Regions from separate parts of the Microtetraspora glauca genome, predicted to be linked through region 3. Evidence: riboswitches for the same ligand, from Rfam matches in the RefSeq annotation. Region 3 holds a riboswitch; each other region holds the start of a gene.
The links. A riboswitch is a leader RNA that binds a small molecule or an ion and turns the genes downstream of it on or off. The one in region 3 is predicted to bind cobalamin.
Positions count from the first base shown of each region.

Region 1 (4,435 bases), on a different contig from region 3:
CTCGGGAAGCTCTGGCTCGGGAAGTTCTGTATCCCCCGTCCCGACGACCTCCATCTCCGCTTCGAGTGCCGCGGCCTCGCCTGAGCCCTCGCCCTCGGTCGCCGCGCCCGTACAGGCGTCCGCCTCGGCGGTGGGCGCGGGAGGGGCGTCGCGCGGCCCCGGCGGGTGGATCTGGGGCGGACTGGTCGCCCTCGCGGTGGTCGGGCTGTTCGTCTGGCTGCGCAACAGCCGTGGCAATCCCCCCGGCCAGCCGGAGGAGCAGAGCCGGGCATAGGGCGGTCACGGCGTCACGCGCTCACGAAGAAGACCACGACGGCAGCGTGGAGGGACGGCGAGAGGGGCAGAGGGGGCGGGGAAGCGCGACCGGCCACGGCACGAGCGACGGCACGAGTGACAGGACGAGCCACAGGTACGGCTGATCAGTCGCACGCTTCCCGGTGCCTGCCGTCAGGGCCGTGTTCCCGGCTCCAGGCGGAGCACCTCCTCGGGGGTGCGCGGATCGGGCGCGTCGGCGGGCAGGCCACCGACGGCGCGCAGCACCCGTCCCACCGCGGGACCCCACGCGGGACGGAGCGAGGCGTCGCGCAGCAGAGCCGAGTCGGTGAGCAGGCTGTCCGCCGCGCCGGTACGGAGCCTTCCTCGCGAGATGATCGCGGCCTCGTCGGCCCATCGGTGGGCGAAGTCGACGTCGTGTGTGGACGCGATGATCGTGGTCCCGCCCGCGCTCAGCCGCCGAAGGGTCGCCAGCAGCGCCTCGGCGCCCGCCGGATCGAGCCCGGCAGTGGGCTCGTCCAGGATGAGCACCAGCGGGCGCAGGGCGAGCGCCCCGGCGATGGCGACTCGCTTGCGCTGGCCGAAGGACAGCAGATGGGTGGGCTGTTCCGTCAGCGGGACGATCTCCATGTCCTCCAGCGCCGCGGTCACCCGCGCCGCCACGGTGGCCGGCGGCAGCCCGAGGTTCAGCGGGCCGAAGGAGACGTCCTGGCTGACGGTGGCGGCGAAGAGCTGGTCGTCCGGATCCTGGTGCACGAACTGGACCTGGGTACGGAACTCGCTCAAGGCCGTCCGCCCGTAACCGAGGGGCCGGCCGTGCAGCATGATCCGGCCCGCCGCCGGGCGGAGGCCCCCGCAGAGGAGGCGCAGCAGCGTGGTCTTCCCACCCCCGTTGGGCCCGAGAACGGCGAGCGCGGTGCCCTGGGACACCTCCATGCTGAGTTCCGAGAAGACCGGGGGTGATCCCGGATACGAGTACGAGAGCCGGTCGGCGGCGAGCACTACGGTCATACGGCCACCCCTTTCAGCCAGAGCTTCGGTCAGTGCTCCGGTCAGTGCTTCGAGTAATGCTTCGAGTAATGCTCCGGGTAGAGCTCAGGCGACGGTGCACGCGGAGGTCAGCGCGAGGGTCAACCCGGCAGAAACGAGACCGGGAAGCGGGGCCAGCGCCAGAAAGCGGCCGGTCAGAGGGAGGCTGTCGACGCTGACAGCGAGGCTTCCCGTGTAGCCGCGGTCGCTCAGTCCGGCCTCCAGACGGCGTGCCCGGTCGAAGGACAGGACGAAGACCTGGGCGGCCAGCCCGATGACCGATCTCCACCGGGTCCGCCACGACCGGGTGCCCAGCCGGTCCGCCTGGGCGCGTCGGATGGCGTTGACCGTCTCCAGCACCACGGACAGCATGCGGTAGACCAGCCCGGCCACCTCCGCGAGACCGGACAGGCCGGGCCGGCGCGCGATCCGGGGCAGTACGTCGGCCAGTGGGGTCGTCATGGCGAACAGGAGCTGGCAGAAGACGGCGGCCACGCAACGGCCGATCACCTCGCCCGCCCGGACCGCGCCGCCGGGTGCCCAGGCGAGCCCGGACGTGTCGACGCTGATCAGGAAGGTAACCGAGCCGGTGACGATGAACGCCAGCGGGGCGCGCGCCGAGCGCAGGAACGCGCGCGGCGGTACGCGGGCCCAGCCCAGCGCGACCACGAGAGTGATCACCGCCGTGATGGGAGCACCCGGCCAGGGCGGCAACAGCAGGGCACTCAGGAGCAGCCCTCCCGCCAGTACCGCCTTGGCCGCGGGATGGCGCCGCCGCCACGGACTCCGATAGGCGGCGACGTCGATGGCGAGCACGTGCCCGGCTCAGGAGGTAGGCGCGCCGGGCCCGGCGGCGTCGAGACCTGCCGCCGAACCCGGCACCGCGTGACCCGCGGCTGTGCGGCCCGGCGCTGTGTGACCCGCTGATGCGGGCCGCAGCTTGTTGCGGGTACGCGCGACGCCGAAGTAGTAACCGAGGAAACCGGCGCCGATCGCCGCCTGCAACGCGAACAGCGCGGACTCGATCTCCCCCGACGGAGGCTCGTACAGCGAGGAGAACCACGGCTCGTAGTCCGGCGCGAGCTCGGTGATCGCCGTCTCCGCCTGCGTGTCCGCGCCGGTGAACGGCTCCTCCTTCCCCTCACCCGATCCGATCGCCAGCGGCAGTACGGCGAGCGCGGCGACGGCGGCCAGTAGGAGCAGGTTGATGAGGACGTTGCGCTTCACGACGCCACCTGGCCTTCCTTCAGGACGCGGAGCCGGATCAGCTCGGCCGCGCTGGTGGAGCGGAGCAGGCGCACGACGAGCACGGTGAGCAGCCCCTCGCTGACGGCGAGCGGGATCTGGGTCACCGCGAAGATCGCGCCGAACTTGGTCAGAGCGCCGGTGAAGCCGCCGGCCGGGTCCGGGAAGGCGAGCGCCAGCTGGGCCGACGTCACGCAGTACGTCACCAGGTCGGCGACGAAGGCCCCGGCGAAGACCGCGCCGAGCAGCCCTCCGCCCAGGCGCCGGACCAGCGTGTACGCGCCGTAACCGGCCCACGGTCCGACGATCGCCATGGAGAACGCGTTGGCCCCGAGCGTGGTGATCCCGCCGTGGGCCAGCAGCAACGCCTGGAACAGCAGGGTGATCGTGCCCAGCACGGTCATCACCGGCGGCCGGAACAGGATGGCCCCCAGGCCGGTGCCCGTGGGGTGCGAGCAACTGCCGGTGACCGAGGGGATCTTCAGCGCGGACAGGACGAAGCAGAAGGCGCCCGACGCCCCCAAGAGCAGCTTCGCCTCGGGGTTCTCCTTGATCTGACGATTGAGGCGAACGACACCGTGGACGACGAAGGGAGCGGCGGCGACCGTCCAGGCCGCCGCGTGCAAGGGAGGGAGGAATCCCTCGGCGATGTGCATGGTGAAACCCGACCTTTCCAGCACCTCGTGGATGGTGTTTCCGTGCCTTGGCCGGTCTCCTGGCTGACGGGTTGGCACATCTCGCTCGCCTTCCCAGGCGGCTGGCGCCCAGTGGCTTCCGCGTACGCGGATGAGTGAGACGATTCCCGATCACAGTGGCGAGGGCCGCGCCGGACTTGCGTCCCGACTGGGGCGCGCACCGGACTTCCCGTTTGCCGAGGCGGACTCAGCGTAAGCCTGATCTCCATTTAGCGACAAGGCGGGGTATCTGCCTATAACTCGCAGGTACGGGCCGACCGGTGGGAGCGGCCCCTACGAGCCGGTGTGCTCGGTCAGGGGAGCGTCACGGGTGCTGGAAGCCCTTGCCGGTCCGGTCGAGGCCGCTCGCCACCCGGTCACCGCGAAGTTGACGATCGCGAGCCCCGCGGGATACGTTCCCGAGGATTCGCGGTGGTCCGAGGGAAGTCCGGTGAGATGCCGGTGCGGTCGCGCCACTGTATCCGGAACGCGAGTTCCGGGAGCCAGGTCACTTGGCCGCCGCGTCCTCATCTGGCGGGACGCGTCATCCCAAGGAGGCATCGATGAGCGAGCCGACGACCTCGCATCCCCGTCCCTTCTCCGTCCGGGGACGACGGCTCGCGACGGTCTCCCCACCCGCCGTCCCCCGTCGCCGGCCCGTGTCCTGACCCCCGTCACAGGCTGCGCGCGTCCGGTGGATGCCTGGTGGTGCCCCCGCCTCCGTGTCAAGCACTCCGGCCGTACGTCCACAAATCCCCGAGTCCGCCGCGCTCTCCTGCCGCACTTCCACCCGCCCGCCTCCGCGCGCGAGGACAGGACCATCCAGAAGGGATCTTTGTGATCACCGCCTATCCGTTCAGCGCCGTCGTGGGGCTCGACGATCTCAAGCTGGCCTTGATCCTCAACGCGGTCTCTCCTCGGGTGGGCGGCGTACTGGTGCGTGGAGAGAAGGGAACGGCCAAGTCCACCATCGTCCGCGCGCTGGCCGCGCAGCTGCCGCCTGTCGAGGTAGTCGCCGGATGTCGGTTCGCCTGTGACCCCTCCGCTCCCGACCCGTCCTGCCCCGACGGGCCGCATGGTGTCGACGAGGGGTGGCGGGCACGACCGGCCGCGCTGGTGGAACTGCCCGTCGGCGCCTCGGAGGACCGGCTGGTGGGCGCGCTCGACATCGAACGGGCGCTCACCGAAGGGGTCAAGGCGTTCGAACCCGGTCT
Region 1 is NZ_JBFALK010000033.1:5,934-10,368, forward strand. Features, by position in the region: gene AB0I59_RS39010 (copper resistance CopC family protein) at 1-274, shown strand, start outside; gene AB0I59_RS39015 (energy-coupling factor ABC transporter ATP-binding protein) at 448-1,284, opposite strand; gene cbiQ (cobalt ECF transporter T component CbiQ) at 1,369-2,118, opposite strand; gene AB0I59_RS39025 (energy-coupling factor ABC transporter substrate-binding protein) at 2,128-2,529, opposite strand; gene AB0I59_RS39030 (energy-coupling factor ABC transporter permease) at 2,526-3,227, opposite strand; cobalamin riboswitch at 3,236-3,453, opposite strand; gene AB0I59_RS39035 (putative cobaltochelatase) at 4,053-4,435, shown strand, end outside.
Region 1: another riboswitch for cobalamin. It lies ahead of AB0I59_RS39030 (energy-coupling factor ABC transporter permease); the one in region 3 lies ahead of AB0I59_RS34550 (ribonucleoside-diphosphate reductase subunit alpha).

Region 2 (4,435 bases), on a different contig from region 3:
AGCCTGGCGATGTCGCCGTACGTCTCCGCGCGGGCCATCGGCGGCACCAGGTGATCGACCAGTACGGCGTGCGCCCGCCGCTTGGCCTGGGTTCCCTCGCCCGGATCGTTCACCAGGAACGGATAGACCAGCGGGAGGTCGCCGAGTGCCGCGTCGGGCCCGCAGGACGCCGACATCCCCGCGGACTTGCCGGGCAGCCACTCCAGGTTGCCGTGCTTTCCGACGTGCACGATCGCGTGCGCGCCGAACTCGTCGGCCAGCCACCGGTAGGCGGCCAGGTAGTGATGGCTCGGCGGCATGTCGGGGTCGTGGTAGATCGCGATCGGGTTCTCCCCGAACCCGCGCGGCGGCTGCACCATCACCACGAGGTTCCCCGCGCGCAGGGCGGCCAGCACGATCTCCCCGGCGGGGTCGCGGGACCGGTCGACGAACAGCTCGCCGGGCGGCGGCCCCCAGTGGCCCTCGACGTCCGCGCGCAGGTCCGCGGGCAGTGTCTCGAACCAGGCGCGGTACCGCGCGGCCGGGATCCGCACCGGGTTGGCCGCCAGCTGCTCCTCGGTGAGCCAGTCCTGGTCCTGACCGCCCGCCGCGATGAGCGCGTGGATCAGCGCGTCGCCGTCCTGCTCCGCCACACCGGGGAAGCCCGCTCCGAGGTCGTAGCCCGTCTCCTTCATGGCCGCGAGCAGCCGGACCACGCTGGCGGGGGTGTCGAGGCCGACCGCGTTGCCGATCCGCGAGTGCTTCGTCGGATAGGCGGACAGCATCACCGCGATCCGACGCTCCGGCGCCGGGACGTGCCGCAGCAGGCCGTGCCGTACCGCGATGCCGGCGACCCGCGCCGCACGCTCGGGATCGGCCGCGTAGACGGTCAGGCCGTCGCCGTCGACCTCCTTGAACGAGAACGGCACGGTGATGATCCGCCCGTCGAACTCCGGGATCGCCACCTGGGACGCGGCGTCGAGCGGGGACAGGCCGTCGTCGTCCTCGCGCCACGCGTCACGTCCCGTGGTCAGGCACAGGCCCTGCAGGATCGGCACGTCGAGCTCCGCGAGCGCGCCGACGTCCCACGCCGCGTCGTCGCCTCCGGCCGACGCGGTCGCCGGACGGGTGCCGCCCGCCGCGAGCACGGTGACGACCAGGGCGTCCACGCGCCGCAGGGTGGCCAGCAGCTCGGGCTCGGCGGTGCGCAGCGAACCGCAGTAGACGGGCACCGCCTGCCCGCCCGCGTCCTCGACGGCCCGGCACAGCGTCTCGACGAACGCGGTGTTCCCGGCGACATGGTGGGCGCGGTAGTAGAGCACGCCGATGACCGGTCCGTCCGCGCGCCGGGCGACACGCTCCAGGGGTCCCCACGTGGGCAGCGGCTCGGGCGGAGCGAAGCCGTTCCCGGTGAGCAGCACCGTGTCGGAGAGGAAGGCGTGCAGCTGGGCCAGGTTCGCCGGGCCGCCGTGCGCGAGGTACGCGTGCGCCTCGGCGCACACCCCGCCCGGCACCGTGGACAGCTCCATCAGCTCGGCGTCGGGCGCCTGCTCGCCGCCGAGCACCACGACCGGCCGGGGGCCGGCGAGCAGCGCGTCCAGCCCGTCCTCCCAGGCCCGGCGCCCGCCGAGGAGCCGTACGAGGACGAGGTCGGCGCCCTCCACCAGGGCGGGCAGGTCCGGGACCGTGAGCCTGGCCGGGTTGCCCAGCCGGTAGCCCGCCCCGCTCTCCCGGGCACTGAGCAGGTCGGTGTCGGAGGTCGACAGCAGGAGGATGCCAGGAGACGGCACAGAGCGCACGAGAAAGTCCTCCCTCGGGGTCCTCGCCCCGGGTCGTGGTCGTCACGACGGCAGGAGTCTCCTGGCTCCCGGATCGATGCTCACCCCGGCCTTCCCGTCCGTCGCCGGACAGTGGCCTTCGGTGGGGGTCGCTCCCCGGTTACAGTGGCGGGACCGCGCCGGTTTCACACCGGCTTCCTCCCTGTGCCGTCGCCTGGGATCACACTATGCCAGGCCGACATCCGCTGGGAAACGGGGCGTTACCATCCTCAGCGTGTTCATCGGTGACCTTTCCGGACGGTCGCGGTCCGACGCGTGCCCCGGAGCCCTTCAGGTGCACGCCGCCGCCGACGGCGGCCTGGCACGGATCCGCATCCCCGGCGGCGCGGTCACGGCGCACCAGCTCCGCGTGGTCGCCGCCGCCGCCCGCGAGCTCGGGTCCGGCGTGATCGAGCTGACCTCCCGGGCCAACCTCCAGGTGCGCGGCCTCCGGGAAGTCCGGGCCGGGGACCAGGGGCCTTCCGGGGCGCCGGACTTCGCCGCGCGGATGGCCGCGGCCGGCCTGCTGCCCTCGGCCACGCACGAGCGGGTGCGCAACATCGTGGCCTCGCCCCTGGCCGGTCGCGGACCGGAGAGCAGGCTCGACGTGCGCCCTCTGGTGGCCGAGCTGGACCGCGAGCTGTGCGCCCGGCCCATGCTCGCCGACCTGCCCGGACGGTTCCTGTTCGCCCTCGACGACGGGTCCGGCGACATGCCGGTCCTCGGCGCCGACGTCACGCTGCTGCCGGACGTGCCGGACGTGGCGTTGCTGCTCGCCGGTGCCGACCGCGGGTTGCGCGTGCCCGCCGGTTCCGCGGTCGCGGGCCTGCTCGCCGTCGCGGAGGCGTTCCTGGCCGAACGCGCGGAACAGGGGTCGGGCGCGTGGCGGCTCGCCGAGATCGCCGACGGTCCCGCCCGGGTCGCGGCCCGCGCCGCGAGCGCGGAGCCGCGTCTCCGCCTGTCCGCCTCCGCCGTACGGCCGGCGGGTGCGGCGGCGGCTCGGGCCACGGGGACGGCCGGCATGGTCGGAACGGTCGCGCAGCGGGACGGGAGGTGCGCCCTCATGGTCCTCGCTCCGCTCGGGCGGCTCACGGCGGCCCAGGTGGAGGCGCTCGCCCGGGCGGCCGAGAACGGCGGGGGAGAGGTGCGGGTGACGCCCTGGCGGGCGATCGTCGTACCCGATCTGCCGCCGCCTGCGGTCGGCGAGCTGCGGGCATCGCTCACGGACGCGGGCCTGGTCGGCGACCCCGCGTCGCCGTGGCTCGGCCTGACCGCCTGCACCGGCCGCCCCGGATGCGCCAAGGCACTCGCCGACGTCCACACCCACGTCCACACCCACGTCCACACCGACGTCGGCGCCGGGGGGAGTGCGGACCTCTCGGGCGATGCCGTACGCTCACCGACCGGTAAGGGGGACCTGCTTCCCGTGCACTGGGCGGGCTGCGAGCGGCGGTGCGGACGGCCGCGCGGCCGGGTCGTGGACGTGATCGCCACCGAGGACGGGTACCGCGTCGAGCTGGACGGCGTCAGCCGTACGTTCGCCGACGCCGAGCAGACGAGCGCCGCCGTCGCGGCGACCAGAGAGGGAACGTGATCGACTACATCCGGGACGGGGCGGAGATCTACCGCCGGTCCTTCGCCACCATCCGCGCCGAGACCGACCTGAGCGGCATGCCGCCGGGCGTCGCCCAGGTCGCCGTCCGCATGGTGCACGCCTGCGGCATGGTCGACCTGGTGAACGACCTCGCCTGGTCGCCCGGGGTCGTGACGGCGGCGCGCGAGGCGCTGCGGAACGGCGCGCCCGTGCTGTGCGACGCCATGATGGTGGCCTCCGGCGTGACCAGGCGCCGCCTTCCGGCGGACAACGAGGTGCTCTGCACGCTCGGCGACCCGCGGGTTCCCGAGCTGGCGGAACGGCTGGGCACCACCCGCAGCGCCGCGGCGCTGGAGTTGTGGCGCGACCGGCTCGACAACGCGGTGGTCGCGATCGGCAACGCGCCGACCGCGCTGTTCCGCCTGCTCGAGCTGGTCGAGGAGGGGGCGGGCCGCCCGGCGGCCGTGCTCGGTGTCCCGGTCGGTTTCATCGGGGCCGCCGAGTCCAAGCTGGCCCTGGCCGAGCATCCGTCCGGCCTGGACCACCTGGTGGTCCACGGGCGCAGGGGCGGCAGCGCGATGGCCGCGGCCGCCGTCAACGCGATCGCGAGCGAGGAGGAGTGAACGGGATGAGCGGAGAGTCCGGCCACCTGTACGGGGTGGGGCTGGGGCCCGGTGACCCGGAACTCGTGACCGTGAAGGCGGCGCGGCTCCTCGGCGCGGCCGACGTGATCGCCTACCACAGCGCCAGGCACGGGCGCAGCATCGCCAGGTCGGTGGCCCTGCCGTACCTGCGGGGCGACCAGATCGAAGAAGCGCTGATCTATCCGGTCACCACCGAGACCACCGACCATCCCGGGGGATACCAGGGCGCGCTGGACGACTTCTACGTCGAGTGCGCCGCCCGCCTCGCCGCGCATCTGGACGCGGGGCGGGACGTGGTCGTGCTGTGCGAGGGCGACCCCCTCTTCTACGGCTCGTACATGCACATGCACAAGCGGCTCGCGCACCGGTACCCGACCGAGGTGGTGCCCGGCGTGACCTCC
Region 2 is NZ_JBFALK010000033.1:18,149-22,583, forward strand. Features, by position in the region: gene cobN (cobaltochelatase subunit CobN) at 1-1,778, opposite strand, end outside; cobalamin riboswitch at 1,811-2,012, opposite strand; gene AB0I59_RS39070 (ferredoxin-like domain-containing protein) at 2,032-3,390, shown strand; gene AB0I59_RS39075 (precorrin-8X methylmutase) at 3,387-4,013, shown strand; gene AB0I59_RS39080 (precorrin-2 C(20)-methyltransferase) at 4,019-4,435, shown strand, end outside.
Region 2: another riboswitch for cobalamin. It lies ahead of cobN (cobaltochelatase subunit CobN); the one in region 3 lies ahead of AB0I59_RS34550 (ribonucleoside-diphosphate reductase subunit alpha).

Region 3 (4,435 bases):
GGGCAGCCGCAGGGCGAAGAACACGTCCGCGAGGCCCATCACGCCGAGCCCGATGGGCCGCCATCTCCGGTTGGCCGCCTCGGCCTCGGGCGTCGGGTAGAACCCGAGGTCGATGGTCCGGTCCAGGAACCGTACGGCGGTGCGGACGGTGGCGCGGAGCCGGGCCCAGTCGACGCCGCCGGCCGGGTCGGCGGGGCGGGTGGCTCCGGGGCGGGTGGCTCCGGTGCGGGTGGCGAGATGCGCGGCGAGGTTGATCGAGCCGAGGTTGCAGACGGCGGTCTCGGTGTCGCCGGTCACCTCAAGGATCTCCGTGCAGAGGTTGGAGAGGTGGATGACGTTCTGCGGGAGGGCCGTCTGGTTCGAGGTCCGGTTGGCGGCGTCCTTGAAGGTCATCCAGCCGTTGCCGGTCTGGGCGAGGGTGCGCATCATGCGGCCGTAGAGCGTGCGGGCCGGGATCCGCCGGACCTGGCGGCCTTCGTTCTCGGCGGCCCGGTACGCGGCGTCGAACGCCTCTCCCCACAGGTCGGTCAGCTCCGGGACCTCCTTCGGGTCGAACAGCGACCACATGGCGTCCGCCTCGACCCGGCGCATGAACTCGTCCGGCACCCAGTTGGCCAGGTTGAGGTTGTGCGTGCGGCGGGCGTCCTCGCCGGTGTTGTCGCGCAGTTCCAGGAACTCCTCGATGTCCGCGTGCCAGGTCTCCAGGTAGACGCACGCCGCGCCCTTACGCCGCCCGCCCTGGTTGACCGCCGCGACGGAGGAGTCGAGGGTGCGCAGCCACGGCACGATCCCGTTGGAGTGCCCGTTGGTGCCCCTGATCAGCGAACCCCGGGCGCGGACCCTGGTCCAGGAGACGCCGATGCCGCCCGCGTATTTGGACAGCCTGGCGACCTGGCCGTAGCGCTCGTAGATGCTCTCCAGCTCGTCACGCGGCGAGTCGAGCAGGAAGCAGGAGGAGAGCTGCGGCCGGCGCGCCCCCGAGTTGAACAACGTCGGAGAGCTCGGCAGGTAGGACAGCGTCGACATGAGCCGGTAGAGCTCGGCCGCCTCGGCGACCCCCGAGAGGCCCGACCGGTACGCCAGCCCGCACGCGACACGCAGGAAGAAGTGCTGCGGGCGCTCAAGGACTTTGCGGGTGACCGGGTGGCGCAGCAGGTAGCGGTCGTAGACCGTGCGCAGCCCGAAGTACTCGAACCGCTCGTCCGCCGTGTGATCGACGATCGCGTCCAGTTCGGCGGCGTGCCGCGCGACGAACGCGGCCAGTTCGTCGTGGACCAGGCCCTCCGCGTGGGTCGCGGCCACCGACTGGGAGAAGCCCGAGGAGGCGGAGGAGGCGGGTACGCCGTGCTCCGCCGCCTCGTCGGCGATCAGCGCGGCCAGCAGCCGGGCGGCGGCCTTCGAGTTCTCCGGATCGGTGACGACCCGCGCCGCCGCCTCCTCGATCGCCGCCCACCGGGCCTCGGCCCCCGATTCCGCGATCGTGGCCAGTGTCACGTGATCTCCCCTCCCGAGTCGGAACCCCGTCAGGGCCTCGGGAGGCGGGCGTACGCGTCGGAGCGGGCATGCTCGCGCCGTTGCCGGCGCGTCGCTCGTCGGCGGGCCCTCCCTCGAGGCCCGGACACAACGCGCGCGGACGTCCGGTCCGCGCGCGCGTCGCCGGCAGGTCTTCGGACTCGCGGGCGTGGCGTCGCTCGGGCCGGGTACGGCTCTCGCGCGCCGGACCTACTGGCCGTCGCTTCCCGGGCCGGTGGACGGCCCAGTGCTCGATCTGACGGCGGTCGTTCCCGCTCACCGCTGCGGGGCAGTCCCGGACTCGCACCGGGTTCCCTCTTGCCTCACCCCGGGCGTGGGGTGAACCAGCAACGTGGAGGATCCTACATGTAGTGCCGCCGGACGCAACCACCACAACAAATTGTGCCGATCCGTGGGTATCGGTGCCCGAGCGACGCCTCTCGGCGCGTTCGCGCGAGGGCGGTTCAGAGCAGTCCGAGGTCTCCGAGCACCGCTTTGGTACGGCGCGCCTCGGTGCCCAGCCACTGGCGGAAGTCGTCGCCGTCCAGGTACATCGGCACCCAGCCGTTGGCGCGGCAGGCGTCCGTCCAGCCGGGCAGGTCCGCGATGGAGCGGCACAGGTCGAGCAGCCGCTCCCGCTCCTGGTCGCCCAGCCGGCCGGGGCCGAGGAGCCCGGTCCAGTGCGCGTACTGCATGCGCACGCCGGACTCCATCAGGGTCGGCGCGTCCACGCCGTCCAGCCGCTCCCGTGACGAGACGGCCAGCGGCCGCACCCGTCCGGCTCGGATGTGGGCCGCGAGCTCCCGCCGGCCGCCGAGCCCGGCGACGGCCCTGCCGTCGAGCGTCGCGGCGAGCACGTGGGAGAGGTCGGGGAACGCCGCGTAGTTGAGCGAGCGGGCGTCGATCCCGAGCCCCTGCGCGGTCAGACCGTAGAGCACATGGTCGGGGCCGCCGGTGTCCCGCCCGGCGAGCCGCAGCCGGGCCGGGTCGCGGGCCAGGGCCGCGGCCAGGTCGTCGAAGGTGCGGAACCCGGAATGCGGCCCGGTGACCATCACCACCCACTCGCCGGCGAACCGGGCGAGCGGGGAGGTCCCTTCGATGAGGCCGCCGGATCCGTTCGTCGCCGCGACGGCGACGAGGGTGGAACCGGTGACCATCAGGTCGTCGGAGTCCGCCCTGGCGGCGAACCCCAGGGCGCGTGCCCCGGTGTCCGCCGATCGGGTGCGGATCTCGACCTTCCCGGCCAGTCTCTGGTGCTCGATGAGGGTCTTCAGCTCCCTGGCGAACGGGCCACCCTGGGCCCCCACCTGGGCGGGGACGACCAGGGAGATCGGGGGGCCGCCCCGGGGCCGGTCCGTTCCGCATCCGGCCGACAGAGGGAGCAGGCCCACCCCCAGTGCAAGAAACGCGCGGCGCCGCAAATCGGTACCCCTCCCCCGAGAGCCCCTTGTACCGTCAGAGTACGACCCATCACGGTTAGTGATGAAATGTCGGATCTTGCGGGTCTCTCGCAGGCGGACGGGACCCGCCGCCTTCACCACCCCTTCAACACGAGAAGCGGAAAATCTCGCAAATAAAAGCGCCCGCGGACGGAAATGAACGGCATTCTCCGGGCCATATACACCTCCCGGTGATTCAACGATTATTGACCTCGGATATTACGTCTGACAGCGCAATGGACGATCAGCGGACTTATCTTGACAGATAACACTTTGTATGGGTTGTCTGGTCCTATATGGCCACGCTCGGGTGCGGGGCTGTCCGGCGGTTTCTGAGGTGCCCATGGCGATTTATGAATATCTCTGTCCGGACTGCGGGCCGTTCGACGTGTTCCTTCCGATGGGGACCGCGCCGGAGACCCGTGACTGCTCCGCCTGTGAGGAGCCCGCGCGCCGCCGCTTCTCCGGGCCCCACCTGCGCAGGGTGCATCCGGCGCTGGCCGCGAGCCTGGCCCGGGAGGAGCGCAGCCGGGAGGCGCCCGAGGTCGTCCCGGCGCCGGGCGGTACGTCCGGGAGCGCGCCGGGCGGCGTGCCCGGAAGGCGGGCCTCGGGGCGGCCCGCGCGACCGCCGCACCCGGCACTGGCCCGCCTGCCCCGACCCTGACCCCGGCCACAGTGCCGTTCATGAACGACCTGACGCCGCCAGGGGTCGGACGGTGGAGCGAGGACCATTCTCTCCGCGCCGGGGCGGTTACCTTTTCGTCTTCACCTATCTGTATGTGGGCCTCACCATTCTCGGAGGGTTCGGCACCACGGGAGCCGGGTATTTCTCACTGTTCGTGGCCATCACGGCGCTGGGCTATTCGTACGCGGGCTTCCAGATACTCGGGGACCCGCCGTTCGGCGTCATCTGGCTCTCCTGGCCGTTCCCGTGGTTCTTCTTCCTGTCGCTCGGCCTGAAACGCGAGCACCTCACCAGGTACACGGGATGGGTGGGGGCGATCGAGGGGTGGGTCCCGGGCGTTCGGCGTGGTCGTGTTCGCCGCGTCGTGGCCGCTCACTGATCCGGAGCCGATCCGGCACCGATCCAGAAAGAGGACGTCTCATGCCGAAAGTCGTGTTCAGCATCGACCAGTCGAAGTCCATGCGCGAGCAGGCCGTACCAGGGCACAACCGCTGGCACCCCGACATCCCCGCGGTCGCCACCGTCCGGCCCGGGGACGAGTTCCGCGTCGAATGCCGGGACTGGACCGACTGCCAGGTCGGCAACAACGACTCCGCCAACGACGTGCGGGACATCGACCTGACCCAGGTGCACATGCTGAGCGGGCCCTTCGCGGTCGAGGGGGCGGAGCCAGGCGACCTCCTGGTCGTCGACATCCTCGACATCGGCCCTATCCCGTGTCCCGAGCGGACCGGCGACGTCCCGGGGCAGGGCTGGGGGTACACCGGCATCTTCGCGAAGGCGAACGGCGGCGGGTTCC
Region 3 is NZ_JBFALK010000024.1:52,088-56,522, forward strand. Features, by position in the region: gene AB0I59_RS34550 (ribonucleoside-diphosphate reductase subunit alpha) at 1-1,494, opposite strand, end outside; cobalamin riboswitch at 1,642-1,876, opposite strand; gene AB0I59_RS34555 (Bug family tripartite tricarboxylate transporter substrate binding protein) at 1,977-2,903, opposite strand; gene AB0I59_RS34560 (FmdB family zinc ribbon protein) at 3,295-3,615, shown strand; gene AB0I59_RS34565 (AmiS/UreI family transporter) at 3,668-4,015, shown strand; gene fmdA (formamidase) at 4,057-4,435, shown strand, end outside.

Region 4 (4,435 bases), on a different contig from region 3:
AGCGCGCGTGCGGGTCGGTGACCACCTCGCGCGGGTCGCCCCAGGCGGCCAGGGCGTCGCGGAAGAAATCGTCCATCCTGAACTGCTCGGGCCCGGCCACCTCGACCCTTCCGTTCAGCGGCGATCCCACCGAGATCCGGCCGAGCGTCTGAGCGACGTCGTCGCCCGCGATGGGCTGGAAGAGCACATGCGCTATCCGGACCTTGCCGTCGTCGGTCGCCTCGCCGGCGATACTCCGGGTGAACTCGAAGAACTGGGTGGCGTGCACGAGCGAGAACGGGATCCCCGACTTCTCGATCAGTTGCTCCTGCGCGATCTTCGCCCGGAAGTAGCCGTTCTCGGGCATCCGCTCGGTCCCCACCACCGACAGCGCCACATGGTGACCGACGCCGGCCGCCTTCTCCGCGGCGAGCAGATTGCGCGTGGAGGTCTCGAAGAACTCCAGCACCGCGGCGGCTTCGAAGGATGGGGAGTTCGACACATCGATCACCACTGAGGCGCCCGTCAGTACCTCGGCCAGGCCTTCGCCGGTGAGGGTGTTGACGCCGGTGTTCGGCGACGCCGCCACCGCCTCGTGACCGTGCTCCCCCAGCTTCGCCACCAGCTTCGACCCGATCAGACCGGTCCCGCCGACTACCACGATCTTCATGACACGCCTTCCTGCTCCGCCGGTGCGCCTTTTGCCGGCCGATCGCCGGCTAAGACAGGGCAGCCTCCGGGCTTGCGACAACCGCCGTGAGAATCTTGTGATGTCAGTGCCATACCTACCCACTGACCTGCGGCGATACTGAGTTGGATGCCCTTCGGTGACGATTCGCGCCGTCTGGGTCGGCGAGAAGACCGCTCTCATTGAGGGTGTCCGCGGCGTGCTGTCGCCGGCTGCCTTCGGGATCCGTCGTCGCGAGCGCCGCGTCGGTGGCACCCGCCGCGAGCGAGGTGCACGTCCGCCCGCGGCCGCGTCTCCGCCGCGAGGACGCCGACCCCGCGCCCGGCGACCGGACCGCGATCCGGGTCCCTCCATGCCGATGACGAGGACCGACGTGACGATCTGTTTCCCTGACGCGTACATGGCGCTCCCGACTGCGGGAACGCGGGTAGCGCCGTGATTTATGACATTTGTGGATCGTCCGCGAGAGAGGCGGATCGCGGGGTACCGCCGGCGACGCGCGCGTTGGCCAGGATCGTGACAGCGACCAGCACGGCGCAGATGCCCGCGATCGACGCGACCACGGCCGCCACGCCGATCCGGGACGCCATGAGCGGCAGCAGCAAGATGGCGGTGGCACCACCCAGAACCGCGGCAGGGTTGATGACAGGCTCTGTGACGACAAGTACCTGTACCGCCAAGAGGAGAGCGAGATAGGCGAAGACCGGGATGGCGACGGCGTACCCGAGTGCCGGCGGAGCCGCCACCACCCCGTGCCCGCTCTGCTCCACCGCGACCTCGAGCCCAGCGCCGAGGGCGGCAAGGGCGGCGAAGATGCCGTAGTGACCGTATCCCCACAAGTAGGACCGATGACGGCGGTCACTGAGACCCTCACCAGCCTGTACGAGGAAGTACAGCCACCAAAGAGCGAACAGCAGGACGAGGCTGGAGACAGCGATGACGATGAAGGGACCGCTGATCCTGCCCGATTCGAGCGCTGCTTCGACCCCCCTGCTCGCGGCGAGGACGCTCTCGCCGAGCAGAATGATCGTGAACAGGCCGTAGCGTTCGGCGATGTGGTGCGGGTGCCAGTTGGTGGCCCTGTCCCGCTCCGCCCACCGTGGCACCGCGAGTTCCAGGACGACCAGGCAGGCGAAGGACGGCAGCTCGATCGATGAGGGGAGGGCTCCCGTCGCCGCGAGGAAGAAGCGAAGCAGCCAGCCCATCTGCACGAGGCTGATGCCGGCGGCGTAGCGCAGCGCGGTGCGGCGGCTCGCCGGGTCCTCGAAACCGGCCCGCAGCCATTGGGCGACGAGCGCCGTCCTCATGACGAGGTAGCCCAGCGTGACGATTCCGTAATCGGAGTGACCGGCCGCGGCCGGCACACCGGCGGCGAGCACCAGCACGCCCGCCATCTGCACCATGGTCAGCAGCCGATAGGCGACATCGTCGGTGTCGTAGGACGAAGCGAACCACGTGAAGTTCATCCACGCCCACCAGATCGCGAAGAAGACCTGGAGGAACGGGACCAGCCCGGCGAGGCCATGACCGTCGGCGACGCTGTGCGCGAACTGGGCGGTGACGACCGCGACCGCGACCACGAAGGTGAGATCGAACAGCAGCTCGAGCGGGCTCGAAACACGGTGCGGCTCATCGATGGCGCGCGCGCTCATCCGGACCCGGATCCGGATGGTGGTGCCGGCTGGTGGCAAGATCTCGCTCCTGTCGCTCCGCGACGTCCGGTCGTCTGAAAGACAGTGCGGCGTTCCGATCTGTGACAACGCGGCGCCGAGGTCGCAGCATATGGCTTGTCGTCGCGCTGTCAAAGACCACAAGGCTGTCCGGCCTGCAGCGTTGTCGTGTGCGGGATCGCCACGGCACGCAGGCCGAGCTCCGCGATCAGGTCGAGCCCCTCTTCCCGGTACGACTCGGCTCCCACCTGGGAGATGCCCGGTTGTCGGCGAGGTCGTCGGCGGTGGCGCGACCAGCCAGGCGCGGTAGCCGGAACCATCCGCACGAACCCGGTCCTTGGTGAGCTATGCGTCGTATGCGACCATGGTCGCGAAGGCGACGGCGGAACGAGGAAGCCGGTGTGAATCCGGCGCGGTCCCGCCACTGTGATCGGCGAGCGAACCCCGACGACGCCACTGCCCTTACGCGGGTGGGAAGGCCGGGGCGAGCTTCGACCCGAGAGCCAGGAGACTCACGCGGTCGCCTCCTCACAGAAATTGGGGCGGATCTCCCCAAGAGAGGACGGTGGCCGCCATGCCGTGTAACCGGCGTAAGGTCCTTCTCCCTGCCCGCGGTACGGTTACCGGCTTTCCAGTCGGCTGCTTCATGGCTGACGGTCGCGGAACCGGCCGCCGTGGCGGGACTCTCCTGGTGATCCGGCTCCTCGCCCGCCGCGTCGCGCTATCGAGGAATGGCGGTCGCGGCCCGTTCCCAGGAGACCATCGATGGGTATCCCCCGCCCGATCCACAGCGCGCTGCTCGCCGTCCTGCCCGCGATCCTGCTCACCGCCACCGCCTGCGGCGGAACCGAACCGTCCGCGTCCCCCGCGACGGCCGCCTCGGCGGCTGAGGGTCGCTGCGTCACCTCCTACGACGCGAACGCGGACTACTTCCCGGTCAAGCAGACCCTGACGCACGCCACCAACTTCACCCTCACGTACGCCAAGAACTACCAGGTCGTCACGGTCAAGGAGCCCGCACCCGGCGCCAAGCCGGAGACGTACGTGCTGGTGCGCTGCGGCACGCCCGCCCCCGAGCTGACCGGCGGCCTCGCCGGCGCGGTCACCGTCGAGACGCCCATCGAGTCGCTGTACTCCGCCTCCACCACGCACCTGCCGTTCATCACCGAACTGGGCGTGCTGGACCGGCTCAAGGCCGTGGCCTCCGCCGGATACATCACCTCCCCCGAGGTGCTGGAGCGGGTGAAGTCCGGCGCGGTCACCGAGTACGCCTCCGGACAGGAGATCGACACCGAGAAGGTCATCGGCGCGAGGCCCGACGTGCTCATGACGCAGGGCACCGAGGACAAGGCGTACGGTCCGCTGCGCCAGGCCGGGATCAAAGTGGTAGCCAACGCCGAGTGGCTGGAGTCCACCGCCCTCGGCCGGGCCGAGTGGATCAGGCTGATGGCCGCGCTCACCGGCACCGAGTCCACGGCGAACGAGGTGTTCGGCAAGATCGAGTCCGACTACACGTCGCTCACCGCCAAGGCGAAGGCGGCCACCCCGGTCGCCGTGCTGCCCGGCCAGATGTACCAGGGCCAGTGGTCGATGCCCAACGGCGGCAGCTACGTCGCCGGACTGATCAAGGACGCGGGCGGGACCTACCCGTGGGCGGACACCTCCGGCTCGGGCGGCACCACACTCGACCTGGAGGCGGTGCTGGCCAAGGCCAAGGACGCCAAGGTGTGGCTCGCCATCGTCAACGAGTGGAAGACCCTCGGCGATGTGAAGAAGTCCGACGCCCGCTACGCCACGTTCTCCGCGTACGGGACCGGTGAGGTGTGGTCGGCCAACAAGACCATGGGCCCGGGCGGCGGCAACGACTACTGGGAGCGCGGCGTCGCCCGTCCCGACCTGGTCCTGGGCGATCTGGTGGCCATCCTGCATCCCGACCTCGCGCCCGGCCACGCGTTCACCTTCTACCAGAAGATGACCAAGTGACCGCAGCGGCACTGACGACCGTCCCGGCGGCGGCTCGCCGCCGGACGGTGGTCCTCTCGATCATGGTGATCGCGGTGCCGGTCACGTTCGCGCTGGCCGTCACGCTCGGTTCCAC
Region 4 is NZ_JBFALK010000003.1:11,389-15,823, forward strand. Features, by position in the region: gene AB0I59_RS06275 (SDR family oxidoreductase) at 1-649, opposite strand, end outside; gene AB0I59_RS06280 (low temperature requirement protein A) at 1,108-2,358, opposite strand; cobalamin riboswitch at 2,683-2,873, shown strand; gene AB0I59_RS06285 (ABC transporter substrate-binding protein) at 3,103-4,320, shown strand; gene AB0I59_RS06290 (FecCD family ABC transporter permease) at 4,317-4,435, shown strand, end outside.
Region 4: another riboswitch for cobalamin. It lies ahead of AB0I59_RS06285 (ABC transporter substrate-binding protein); the one in region 3 lies ahead of AB0I59_RS34550 (ribonucleoside-diphosphate reductase subunit alpha).